Regions from separate parts of the Paraglaciecola sp. L1A13 genome, predicted to be linked through region 1. Evidence: predicted binding sites of a transcription regulator. Region 1 holds the regulator's gene; the other holds the start of a gene.

The links. Region 1 encodes NrdR, which represses ribonucleotide reductase genes. Its sites were predicted from a motif close to AAACACNANATNTNGTGTTT; they were not measured.
Region 2: a site for NrdR is predicted at 5,697-5,716, ahead of nrdA (class 1a ribonucleoside-diphosphate reductase subunit alpha). Genes of this name have one in related genera too.

The regions. Positions count from the first base shown of each region.
Region 1 covers NZ_CP047024.1:1,421,240-1,428,144, forward strand. Annotated here, with positions in the region: gene GQR89_RS05855 (hypothetical protein) at 1-273, shown strand, start outside; gene GQR89_RS05860 (hypothetical protein) at 260-1,429, shown strand; gene GQR89_RS05865 (FlgO family outer membrane protein) at 1,489-2,265, opposite strand; gene GQR89_RS05870 (FlgO family outer membrane protein) at 2,275-2,871, opposite strand; gene nrdR (transcriptional regulator NrdR) at 3,042-3,491, shown strand; gene ribD (bifunctional diaminohydroxyphosphoribosylaminopyrimidine deaminase/5-amino-6-(5-phosphoribosylamino)uracil reductase RibD) at 3,543-4,661, shown strand; gene GQR89_RS05885 (riboflavin synthase) at 4,752-5,417, shown strand; gene ribBA (bifunctional 3,4-dihydroxy-2-butanone-4-phosphate synthase/GTP cyclohydrolase II) at 5,516-6,613, shown strand; gene ribE (6,7-dimethyl-8-ribityllumazine synthase) at 6,777-6,905, shown strand, end outside.
Region 2 covers NZ_CP047024.1:2,859,574-2,866,478, reverse strand. Annotated here, with positions in the region: gene asnB (asparagine synthase (glutamine-hydrolyzing)) at 1-1,381, shown strand, start outside; gene yfaE (class I ribonucleotide reductase maintenance protein YfaE) at 1,756-2,025, opposite strand; gene nrdB (class Ia ribonucleoside-diphosphate reductase subunit beta) at 2,025-3,155, opposite strand; gene nrdA (class 1a ribonucleoside-diphosphate reductase subunit alpha) at 3,221-5,536, opposite strand; gene GQR89_RS11955 (HAD family hydrolase) at 5,920-6,576, opposite strand; gene ubiG (bifunctional 2-polyprenyl-6-hydroxyphenol methylase/3-demethylubiquinol 3-O-methyltransferase UbiG) at 6,578-6,905, opposite strand, start outside.

The DNA of each region.
Region 1 (6,905 bases):
GTGGCGAATTTCAATGCTGATGTAGAAGTTCAAATTACTAGTCATACTGCTAATGGTGACGGCATTTTGTATACGCCGAGTGGCATTTTCCGGGTTCATGGTGAACCCGACATCCCAATTATTGCAGATCAAAAACAAACCATTTCGAGCGGTACTACCGGCGTAATAACGATATTGCTGGGCGGAACCTTGACGTTAACCGCCAATAAGGCTTTTGATACCACGTTTACCGTCACGACTGAGCAAGGTATTATTTTTAATGAGGTTGATTAGTCTTGCTGTAGTGGTATCGATTCTATTACTGAGCGCTTGCCAGTCCAATTTGCAGAAGGCAGGTAGAAGCCATGCTTTAACCTTCAGCAAGTGGCAAGAGTTAAGTCGGTATGCAGGTAAAAGCTATTTGTCTAGTCAGGTGCCTATTCGTATCGTGGGTGAGTTAACCATTGAGCAAGAAGACCAAAGAAGGCGATTTGTGTTAACTAACATTCGCTTAGCTAAGCAGGAAACTCCCTACCAGATAAACTTGTTGCACCCGCAATTCGAAGAAAAATATATATGCACACCACAGTGTTTACAACTTACTGAGTACCTGCTGGAAAATACAGAAAGTAACACCTTACTAACCCGGTACTTTAAACAGCAAGAGTTTGAATTGTTTAAATTTTACGGTGAGGTTTTTTCACTAGATAAAGAAATACAACAAGTAAAAGCAATAGATGAACGATATTTTCAACACTACATCGATTGGTTGATTTTTCAGCGCACAGAATCGGGTGATATACAGTCTTTCATAACATATCTTAAAAGTGCTTTTTCTGAGCAGGCTTACGTGTCGTTTATTTCAGATCCTCAAAAGCTATATTCACATCTAATGCATTCCGTTGAGGTTAGTGAAGAGAGCAGTGCTCTTATTGAAAACGGTGAGTGGCTAAATACGCCAGCGGTAGAAACTGAATTTTGGAGCGATGCCCAAATGAAAGAGCAGGATAATTGGAGCGATGCCCAAGTGAAAGAGCAGGATAATTGGAGCGATGCCCAAGTGAAAGAGCAGGATAATTGGAGCGATGAACCAACTAACGAAAGTGACACTTGGCGGAGTGCGGAGACCAGCGTAGCCTCGTTAAAACCAGAGCCTCGTTTTGATAATCAAGCAGAACAAGATTGGCAAGCTGCGAAGAATTTGAATATTGAACTAGGTGATTTGGTCTGCAGTACCAGCAGCGATGAATTTGGCAGTGTTCAAGAAATACGCGGTAAAACTATAGTGGTTGAGGTTGTTGGTAACACGTTGAGTTTAAAAGACGGGGTTAGTGTCGCTTCAAGCCATACCGATGTATTTAATGATAATGTTGTTAAGCGCTATGTCCCTGTCGAAAGTAAAGTTAAGCGCTTTGACAGGGAGCAGGTGTCGATATGTTACTTGGAGTAGCTATTGCGCATTAACTAATGGTTTAGCACTACGCTAAATAAAACGTTTAAAGGCTTTCATCAGCCCTGAACAATGGTCTTTTTAGCCGTGACCTTATCCGCCTCGACTTCTTGCATGCTTTTTTCATTCGTTATCATGGCACTGACTACATTGTTAGGAATAAAGCTTTGCGCTGAGCCGACCACGGCTTTTGAATCAATACCAACCATTCTGGCGTTGATTAAATAGCCATCGTTGTATTTGACCAAGGTGCCGCCAACCACGTAACGAATAGGTGAGTCGCCGTTTAATTCTTCGTAGTCCTTACTAAAGATGAAATCCCCATCGGGCGTCACACGAACATAATCTGTGGTTTTAAAATCAATCACAGGAATACCTAATTTGTGCACTTCGTGCATAATGCTTTCTGCCATCTGGGTGCCAATTAAATTCGTTTTGGTGTAATCGCTGTCTAGCATCACAAAACTTGTTACCGCGACAGGCGTGGTGTTGTTCACGTATTGCAGGTTGCCTGCTAAGTCTTGTATTAACCCACGTACATAATAGTTGATGTCTTTGGCGCTGCCATGAGGCTTTTTCGCCATTTCTAGCAATTTATGCTTAACGGCTGCGGGTTGGTTTGTGAGCAGCCTTTGCTGTACTTCGCCATTAAATTCTGCACTGGTGCTGATGGCCGATGATGAAAGTTGCTCTGCTTGTGTTTCAGATATTACCAATTGCTCGCTGTGAGGCTCTTCGTTAGCGTTGCTATCATCTGAGAACGGCATAATCGCCGACATTGAGGAGCAACCACCAAGGAAGCCAGTGCAAATTGCAACTAATAATAAAGGTTTCATGGTTTGCTCCTAATATGCATTTCGGTAGAGGCCGTTATTTTTTAACATGATTTTTTCTTGTTCCCACATAGCGTTGCTTGGGAAGACTTCGGTCGCTGCGGCAATGACTTTTTGACTACTTGCCTCGATTAAACGGGCATTAATGGCGATGTTTTTTTGTTGTAAAGAATAGGTGCCTGTTAAATAGTAATCGGTCTGTACGTTTGCGTTTATTTCGTTTATTTGCCGAGACAACATAAGATCTTGGTTATGTTGAATTTTAATAGCCGTTGCTGTTTTGAATTCAACTACGTTAAGCCCTGCTTGGGTGGCGAGGGTGACAAAACTTTCTTGAATTTGTTGGCCTAACTCGTTTGTCGAAGGCACATTTTTGCCATCCATGCTTTCGGTTGGCAAAAATGTGCCTACTGCCACAGACTTTTCCATATAGATCGGCTTGGCGGTGAAAAATAGCTGTTTAGCCAGTAACGCAACATAGTGATGCGTGCTGTACTGGGCGCTATTTACTTGAGTTGGTGTATCTGCGCTATCGTCAAATGAGGGAATGGCGCAGGCTGATAGTAATAAAACGCCTCCCCCAATTATGATTAACCTAGACTTTTTCACCTGATATCGCCTTTAAATTGACACTATTTATCGCTTTGGTAAATAACATAGCGATTTTTGTGCCACTTAAATGAATTAGCTGAATAAAGTGTGTGCCCTCTAAAGTGGCTTTTTAATTGTTGGGTCGGCATACTATGGGCTTCCTTTTACTTGGTTGAAGAATAATTGTTATGTTTTGTCCCTTCTGTTCTGTCCAAGAAACCAAGGTGATCGACTCTCGCTTAGTCGCCGACGGGCATCAAGTGCGTCGACGTCGTGAATGTACTATGTGTAAAGAGCGTTTTACGACCTTTGAAATGGCTGAGTTGGTGATGCCTCGTGTGGTCAAGCGTGATGGTTCGCGTGAACCGTTCAACGAAGACAAGCTGCGGGCTGGCCTTCAACGTGCCCTTGAAAAACGTCCGGTTAGCACCGAGCAAGTGGAGCAATGCATTAGTCGACTTAAGTCATCTATGCGTGCCACGGGCGAGCGTGAAATTACCAGCGAGTATCTCGGTAACTTGATTATGGACGCACTGAAAGAGTTAGATAAAGTCGCTTACGTGCGCTTTGCCTCTGTGTATCGTTCATTTGAAGATATCCGCGAGTTTGGCGAAGAAATAGCGCGATTAGGTGACTAACTCGTTACGTGAGTATTCACTTTTAGTGAATTGAATTTAAAAGGTTTTAGCGTGAATCAGTTCTCTGCCCATGACGCAAAAATGATGGCTTTGGCCATACGCTTGGCTGAAAAAGGCCAATATACGACGTCTCCAAATCCTAATGTGGGTTGTGTTATCACCCGTCCTGAAGGTGACATTATTGGCCAAGGTTGGCATAAAAAAGCCGGTACCCCGCATGCTGAAATTCATGCGCTTGCCCAAGCGGGCGACAAGGCACAAGGTGCTACAGCGTATGTTACGTTAGAGCCTTGTAATCATCACGGCCGCACAGGTCCATGTTCCCAAGCATTATTAAAAGCCGGCATTAAACGTGTTATTGCGGCCATGGTCGACCCGAATCCATTGGTGGCAGGCAGTGGCCTTAAAACGTTATGCGACGCTGGTGTTGATGTTAGCAGTGGTTTGCTTGAAAGCGCTGCCAAGGCGCTTAACCGGGGCTTTATTAAGCGCATGCAAACAGGGCAACCCTACATTACCGTTAAATTGGCATCCAGCCTGGACGGAAAAACCGCCCTTAATAATGGCCTAAGCCAATGGATAACGGGTCCGTTGGCGCGCCAAGACGTGCAGCGACATCGCGCTAAGAGCTGCGCTATTCTTTCAGGCTCGGGCACAGTGTTAGCGGATAATCCTTCGTTAAATGTACGTCATAGCGAGTTGGGTTATGCCAGCAAGGACATTTCAGCAGACGAACTTCGCCAGCCCACCCGCATTTTGCTGGACGGGCGCAATCAACTGCACCCTGATTTACATTTATTTAGCTTATCGTCTCCCATTGTGATTATAAATAGCCAGCCAAATAGCGGTGTATTTCCTGCTCATGTGGAGCAATATCAGGCGCTATCAAATGGGGCTCAGCTCGACTTACATAATGTGATGCAACACCTTGGCCAGCTTGGTTTCAACCATGTTTGGGTAGAGGCCGGTGCCAAGCTCGCAGGGGCGTTATTGCAGAATAAATTAATCGATGAATTGATTTTGTATCAAGCGCCCAAATTATTAGGGGATAAAGGCCGTGATTTATTTGCGGTGGACGAATTAACCCAAATGCAGCAAGCTTTTGCATTAGAATGGCAAGATGTTCGTCAAGTGGGGCCTGATCTAAAGCTGACGGCGTACTTCAAATAATTTTGCACCCGTATCGATGAGACCGCGTTTAGCGCGAATGCTCGGTATGTTTACGTTAAGTAGCACATTTAAGAAAAGTGAAAAGACAATATGTTTACCGGAATAATAGAAGATGTTGGGCACATTGAATCCTTAACGCCAACCGGCGATGATATTCGCCTCAGTATTCGGGTGAATAAACTGGATATGTCTGATGTGGCGTTAGGCGACAGTATTGCCAACAACGGTGTTTGTTTAACGGTGGTAGATATGAGCCCCAGTGGGTTTAGTGCGGATGTATCGCATGAGACCATTAAGCGCAGCGGCTTTGCCAGCTATAAAGCCGGCAGTAAAGTCAATTTGGAAAAAGCCATGTTACCGACATCTCGTTTTGGCGGGCATATCGTCAGCGGTCACGTTGATGGGGTGGGCGAAGTACAATCTATCAACCCTGTTGGTCGTTACGTCGAAATTTGGGTTCAAGCGCCTACTGAGTTAGCTCGTTATTTAGCAGAGAAAGGCTCAATAACCGTTGATGGTGTGAGCTTGACCGTTAACGCTGTAGAGGGCGCTAAATTCTTGATCACGCTTATTCCTCACAGTCTGCAAGAAACCATTATTGGTGGTTACAAAAAAGGCACCAAAATCAATTTAGAAGTGGACGTGGTTGCGCGTTACCTTGAGCGCTTGATGCTCGGTGACAAAGCCGCTGAATCAGGTCAACAAAAATCAGATATCAGCATGGCGTTTTTAGCCGAGAATGGCTATTTGCGTTAACAAACACGCTGAAGGACAAGTAGTGTGTTTGTAGCACACAATTACATACGCAGTTAACTGCTTAACCCTAAGAATCAACAAGAAAGAATCACAATATTATGTCAATGAACACAACAGCAGAAATTATTGAAGACATTCGTCTTGGAAAAATGGTTATTTTGATGGATGACGAAGACCGTGAAAACGAAGGCGATTTAATTATGGCTGCCGAGCACGTAACCCCCCAGGACATCAATTTTATGGTGACCCATGCGCGAGGTTTGGTGTGTTTACCTATGACCGCCGAACGCTGTCAGCGTTTAAATTTACCGTTGATGGTCGACAACAACGGTGCGCAGTTTTCGACTAACTTTACCGTGTCAATCGAGGCGCGAGAAGGTGTTACTACAGGCATTTCAGCTGCGGATCGTGCGCGTACTATTTTGGCTGCCGTTGCTCCTGAAGCAACCGCAAATGATATTGTACAGCCAGGTCATATATTCCCGTTAATTGCTAAAGAAGGCGGTGTATTAAACCGAGCTGGTCACACTGAAGCGGGGGTTGATTTACCACGTTTAGCGGGTCTAGAGCCTGCATCAGTTATCGTTGAAATTCTAAACGAAGATGGCACCATGGCCCGGGGCCCCGAACTAAAAGAGTTCGCGAAAAAGCATAATCTCAAAATTGGCACCATTGCCGATTTAATTGAATACCGTAACTTGAACGAAACCACCATCGAGCAGGTAGCAAAGTGTAAGCTACCCACTGAGTACGGTGAATTTGATTTAGTGACCTATAAAGATTCGATCGACAATCTAGTGCACTTTGCTTTGTGCAAAGGTGAAATTAAACCTAATGAGCCCACCTTGGTTCGAGTGCATTTGCACAATACCTTAAGTGATTTGCTAGGATCACAACGTGCCATAGAGCGCAGCATGGACTTACCTCAAGCACTGAAGCGTATCGCTGACGAAGGTGGTGTGTTGGTGTTGCTGGGCAAAGACGAAGATTTGTTGACCCAAGTCATGCAATTTCAAGCGGAAGATAACGGTGAAAAACCCGTAGGGGAAGCGTGGAGTGGTACTTCTCGTACTGTTGGGGTAGGGAGTCAGATTTTGGCCAGCCTTGGAGTGAAAGAAATGCGCTTACTGAGTCGACCTAAGAAATATCATGCCCTATCTGGTTACGGCTTAGAAGTGGTTGAATACGTCGATTAATTTCTTTTGGGTTAATCATTTACTAAACAACGTCTGACTATCAGGCGTTGTTTGTTTTTATCACCATAAATGTGCATTTTATAATCACTGCATTAAGCTGTTTGGGATCAAATTGCTATGTGCTATTATACGCGCCATTTTTTATAGTTAAGGCTCATTAAGCATGAATGTCATTGAAGGTAATATTCGCGCAACAGGCAAAAAATTTGCGATAGTTGTGTCTCGTTTCAACAGTTTTGTAGTTGAAAGTTTGGTTGATGGTGCACTAGATACTTTAGAGCGTCACGGTGAG
Region 2 (6,905 bases), 1.4 Mb from region 1:
TTTTAAGCCTGAGTTAGATATGCAAGCTCTCGGACAATATATGCGCTTTAACTATATTCCTGCGCCTTATTCTATCTACAAGGGGATATACAAACTGGAGCCGGGGAGTTTTATTACACTAGGCGTTGATGCCTTAAATAGCGTACCTGATTTACTCGCACTATGTCATAAGTACTGGTCTGCGCTTGATGTCGCTGCGTATAATTTCAATCATCCTTTTGGCGGTACGCTGGGCGAGGCGCAATCACATTTGACTGGGTTGTTAGAAGATTCAACCAGACTACGCATGATATCTGATGTGCCTTTCGGCGTGTTATTGTCTGGGGGAGTTGACTCAAGTTTAGTGGCTGCAATGATGCAAAAGCAGTCATCTCGTCCGGTAAATAGTTTCTCGATTGGCTTTAGTAACAGTGATAAAGATGAAGCGCATATTGCAAAAGATATTGCTGGTTACTTGGGGACCTCTCATAACGAGCTCTACGTTAGCGGCCAAGATGCCCTAGATTTAGTGCCCGATATTGCTCAGCATTACGATGAGCCTTTCGCCGATTCATCGCAGATCCCAATGTTTATTGTTTCAAAACTTGCGCGAAGCAAAGTCACCGTAGCGCTAAGTGGTGATGGTGGCGATGAGTTATTTTATGGGTATAACCGTTATTTTAGAAATATTAAAAACTGGCAAACCAGTCAAAAAATACCTGATACCTTGAAACGTCTTCTATCCAATCAATTATATAAATTAGGTAGCAAACAAAAGCTCGGGCTGACTGCCAACAAATATGCCAATGAAATCGGTGCCATGACCGTTCTTGATATGTATATGAGCCGTATTTGTAAGTGGGTAGCACCGGAGAGTTTAATGCTTAACCCTCATGTGCCGGTGCAATATAAATTGCAGCAAGTTAATGCTTTGTCTTTGCCACACCCAGAACAGTATTTAATGCTTTATGATTATTTAACGTATTTGTGTGATGACATTTTGGTAAAGACTGATCGTGCGAGTATGGCCAACAGCTTAGAGTTGCGAAGTCCGCTATTGGATCACCGTATAACTGAGTTTGCGTGGTCGTTACCGATGTCTATGAAGTTTCAAGAAAATAAAGGCAAACACATACTCAGGCAAATTTTGGATGCACATATTCCTAACGCGTTAACCAATCATCCCAAGCATGGCTTTGGTTCTCCTGTACGTGATTGGTTGAATGGCCCACTGAACGATTGGGCTGAAGATTTACTTGCCAGAGATAGATTGCAGCAGCAGGGTCTATTTGATAGTGATAAAGTTGCAATTTTATGGCATGACTTCAAATATAAAAAGAAAAAGTACCATACCCAGTTGTGGAACATGTTGATGTTCCAATCTTGGTACCAAAGTCAATAATGTATAAAATCAATCCACGTTAACAAATGATTTTTAACGAAAATCTTAACAGTCACAATACGCCGCATTTGGTCAAGACGCTTGATTGAAAGATAAGTGTTGGTGTCTTGAGTTTAAACAGGCTGCTTTAACCCCATTAACAAAATCGCCTAACGGGAATGCTTGAACTACGTTGACTTGTATTTTTACTCTTTAAAAGAGCTGATGAGACCGAGACAGTCATATCTGCATCACGACGCCGTAGACAGCATTTGCTGGGTATTTTATTAAGAGTAGATACTTATTAGTGGGTGATGACTTAGGTTGTTTGAAAGGGTTAAATTTTACTTTGTGGCACTCTATTACGAAATGTAATTCAACATAGGTAGGGTAAGCTAGGCTTTGATTTTTATATTACCTAATGGTTTACAACAGCAGGCCAGAATTTCCCCATCATCTATATAAGCGAGTGGATCAAGCAAGTACTCAACATCGCCGTCTATCAGTTCTGTACGACACGCCCCACAAAAACCTTCTTTGCAGTGGTACTCTTTGGCGATGTTGTTATTTAGTAAGCAGTCGAGAAGATTGTTGTGAGCAAACGATAACGTTTGCTCACAAGGTATGTCTGAGTCGTATTTAACAACCGTGACTTTTTTGCACACTACAGCTCGAACTCGTCGAAGTCGTTACTACCTACTTCAGAGTCGATTTGACCAACAAGGTACGAGCTAATTTCAGATTCTTGTGGAGCGACCTGTACATTGTCTGAATTCAAATAGTTATTCATCCAAGGCAAGGGGTTGTGTTTAATGTCAAAAGGTTGACCGAGGCCAATAGCTGACATTCTATGATTAGCAATAAACTCTACATACTGACAAAGAATTTCTTTATTCAAACCGATCATTGAGCCATTTTTGAACAAATATCCAGCCCATTCTTTTTCCTGGGCGACGGCATCAAGGAATATATCTCTAGCTTGATCTCTGAACTCAAGAGCGATATCCGCCATTTCAGGATCATCTTTACCTTTTGCCCACAAATTTAAAATATGTTGTGTAGAGGTTAAGTGTAAATTTTCATCCCGAGAAATTAGGCGAATAATTTTGGAATTACCTTCCATTAATTCTCGTTCAGCGAAAGCAAAAGTACACGCAAATGACACATAAAAACGTATCGCTTCGAGGGCGTTTACTGAGTTCATACATAAAAATAATTTAATCTTTAGGGTACGCATGGTCACTATGTGTTTTTCACCATGTATGGTATGTGTACCTTCACCAAGTGTTTGCCAAAGCTGGGTGTAAAAAATCAAATCATCATAGTATTTAGATATATCTGCGGCGCGCTTTTTAATTTCCTCATTCTCTACTATGTCAGAGAAAATACTGCTTGGGTCGCCAAACAGATTACGCAAAATATGGGTGTACGATCGAGAGTGAATCGTTTCAAAAAATGACCATGTTTCAGTCCATGTCTCAAGCTCAGGAATCGAAATAATAGGTAAAAAAGCAATATTCGGACTACGACCTTGTATTGAATCTAACAAAGTTTGATATTTCAAGTTAGAGATGAAAATGTGCTTTTCAGAATCGCTTAGCTTTTGAAAATCAACCCGATCTTTACTCACATCAACTTCTTCTGGACGCCAAAAAAAGCTAATTTGCTTTTCGATCAATTTTTCAAAAATACTGTGCTTTTGTTGATCATAGCGAGCCACGTTGACCGGATTGCCAAAGAACATAGGCTCCAACAAAGGGTCGTTATTTTTTTGATTAAACGTCGTGTATTTCATGGGGGTAAATGGCCGTATTGAGTTGAATTTGCCCTTTTGCATTACGCAAAAGGGCTCACAAAGGATTAAATTTTACACGCACCGCCGGCGCAATCATCGTCTTCTTCGATAATGGCTTCTTGGGGAACAAACTTGGTTGATTTCAGTTCTTGCCCAGAGGTGTCTGTTGCCCCATCACGTGTGTTGTGGTAGTACAAGGTTTTAACACCGAGTTGATAGGCCGTCAGCAAGTCTTTTAACAACAGTTTCATGGGTACTTTTCCGCCGTCGTATTTATTTGGATCGTAACTGGTATTGGCAGAAATGGTTTGATCAACAAACTTTTGCATAATACCTGTTAACTGCAAATAACCATCGTTTGATGGTAGATCCCACAATAGTTCGTACTTGTCTTTCAAGCGCTCGTATTCAGGCACTACTTGTTTTAACACGCCATCTTTACTGGATTTGACGCTAATATGGCCACGTGGTGGTTCAATACCGTTGGTTGCGTTTGAAATTTGTGATGAAGTTTCAGACGGCATTAATGCTGACAGCGTACTGTTACGTAAACCGTATTGCTTGATATCTGCGCGTAAGCTATCCCAATCATAATGTAGAGGTTCGCTACAGATCTTGTCTAAATCTTTCTTATAGGTGTCAATCGGCATCAAGCCTTGAGAATAGGTGGTTTCGTTAAACTTCGGACAGGCACCTTTCTCTTTAGCCAAATTACATGATGCGCGCATCAAGTAATATTGCATTGCCTCAAACGTACGATGAATAAGTGCATTTGCACTGCCATCGGAATATTTGACATTATTTTTGGCGAGATAATAAGCAAAGTTAATAACACCAATACCAAGAGTACGACGACCCATAGTGGCGTTATAAGCAGCAGGCACTGGGTAATCTTGATAATCGAGTAAGTTATCTAATGCGCGGACCGCTAAATCAGCCATTTCTGCAAAGTCGTCAAGGCTCTCAATTGCCCCTAAATTAAAGGCGGACAAGGTACAAAGGGCAATTTCGCCGTTCTCGTCGTTAACATGTTCTAACGGTTTCGTCGGCAGGGCAATTTCAAGGCATAGATTGCTTTGACGGATAGGCGCTACTTTAGGATCAAATGGGCTGTGAGTATTACAGTGATCAACGTTCTGTAAGTAAATACGGCCTGTGCTCGCGCGTTCTTGCATAAACAGACTAAATAATTCTACGGCTTTAATTTGTGTTTTGCGGATACTCTCGTCTTGTTCATATTTAACGTAAAGTTCTTCAAATTTAGGTTGATCAGCAAAGAATGCGTCGTATAGTCCCGGTACATCAGATGGGCTGAACAAACTAATGTGCTGATCTTTAATCAAACGTTGGTACATCAACTTATTGAACTGCACACCATAATCTAAGTGACGAACACGGTTTTCTTCTACCCCACGGTTATTTTTCAATACCAGTAACGATTCGACTTCCATATGCCAAAGCGGGAAGAACAACGTAGCTGCACCACCGCGTACTCCGCCTTGCGAACAACTTTTAACAGCCGTTTGGAAATATTTATAAAAGGGTATACAACCCGTATGGAATGCTTCTCCACCACGAATCGGGCTACCAAGCGCACGAATACGTCCGGCATTCACTCCTATTCCAGCACGCTGACTCACATACTTAACGATGGCACTGGCCGTTGCATTGATTGAATCTAGGCTATCGCCCGCTTCAATTAATACACATGAACTGAACTGTCTGGTCGGGGTACGTACGCCCGCCATTATAGGTGTGGGTAACGATATTTTGAATTTCGACGTAGCATCATAGAAACGCTTGATGTAATCCATACGCGTGTCTTTTGGATAATCTGCAAACAAGCAGGCTGCTACTAATATATAAAGAAACTGTGCACTTTCGTATATTTCGCCAGTAACACGGTTTTGAACCAGATATTTCCCTTCAAGCTGTTTTACCGCAGCGTAACTGAAATCCATATCGCGCCAATGATCGATATAATCGTCCATTTCATTGAACTCTGCTTCGCTGTAGTCGCTTAATAAATGTTTGTCGTATTTTTGCGTTTCAACCATGTTCGAAACATGGCTGAAAAGAGCAGGGGGCTCAAATTGATCGTAAGCTTTTTTACGCAGATGAAATATGGCTAAGCGTGCTGCCAGATATTGATAATCTGGCGCCTCTGTAGAGATGAGGTCTGCTGCTGAACGGATTAATGTCTCATGAATATCCGCCGTCTTGATACCGTCATAGAACTGGATGTGCGCCTTAATTTCCACTTGAGAGACAGACACATTATTTAGACCGTTAGCAGCCCAAGTAATGACTTTGTGGATTTTTTCAAGGTCAATGCTTTCGCGCTCGCCAGTCCGCTTAGTAACGAAGAGATTGTTATTCATTTATACGCCGTTTTGATAATAGTTTTTACAAAATAATAGAAAGGATAAGGTTCATCAATTCTGTGGAAATTGTGCTTGACGAAAAGGGAAAGTTAAGATTCTTTATTTATTCTCACCGCCTTGCCAAGAAACACAAGATAGTGAGGTTTTGACGCCTTTGCAACCCCACATCTGGTGCTTTTGTAGCCGCTTAAAAGCACAAGAAATTTATGTTAGTGGAGACTCACCTAACAACACTATTCGCTTTGCGGGTATAGGGAATGCAAGATCATTTTTAGATATATTTTTTTATTAAACTTTTTTAATCGAAAAAGTCATTTGTTATAATTTCACGATATATAGTGTTGTTGTGTTTGCAAAACCACTACATATCGTGTTTGGCGCTATAAGTGTTGGAGGAGTATTTGTGGATGATCTATATACAGATCGGCATTCCAGCGATGTGATTGGTGTTCAGGACCGATATAGCCGTAGTTAGCCACTACGCTGGTCATATTTGCCGCTTTAGCCGCATCAATGTCACGTTTAGCGTCACCGATATACCATATATCTTGAGGGGCTACATCGATAATCTCGGCAGCGTGAGTAAGGGGCAACGGATGGGGTTTTCGTTTAGCCAATGTGTCGCCGCTAATCACGACTTTACAGGCATCAAATTCGGCAAAGTTGGGCAATAACAGTTCCGTCAACCATTGTGGTTTGTTAGTGACGATCCCCCAAGGAATATTAGCCTTATCAAGGCCATTTATTAGCGTTACTACGCCTTCGAATGACACCGTATCTACGCATATCTGCTGTTCATAGCGCGCCAGAAATTGGGCTTTTAGGGTGTCTATGTCATAATCAAGCAAACGGCTACCGAATCCAATCTCTAACAAACCTTGCGAGCCGTCTGACGCAATATTGCGATATACTTCGTACTCGCAGGTTGGTTGATTGTGATAACGCAATACCCAATTTAATGCGTTACCTAAATCCCGGGCGGTATCTAATAAGGTGCCGTCTAAATCGAATAAAATACCTTGGGGTTTTCCCAGCATCTTATGCGTTGCCCGTATGCTGACAATGCACAATATAATTCACGTCCACATTTTTATCGGACAAATAAAACTGTTGTGTCACTGGGCTTAAATGCAGTCCAGTCATATGTTTGGTCAAAAGTGGCGTCGTATCTATCCAATTCAATAACTCTGACGGTTTAATGAACTTGTCATGATGATGGGTATGCTTAGGCACGAGCTTTAAAATATGTTCAGCGCCGACAATCGCCATTAAATAAGATTTGATATTACGATTTAAGGTTGAAAAAAAGACCATTCCTCCAGGTTTAACTAATCGACTACATGCCTCGACGACGGAGGAGGGATCG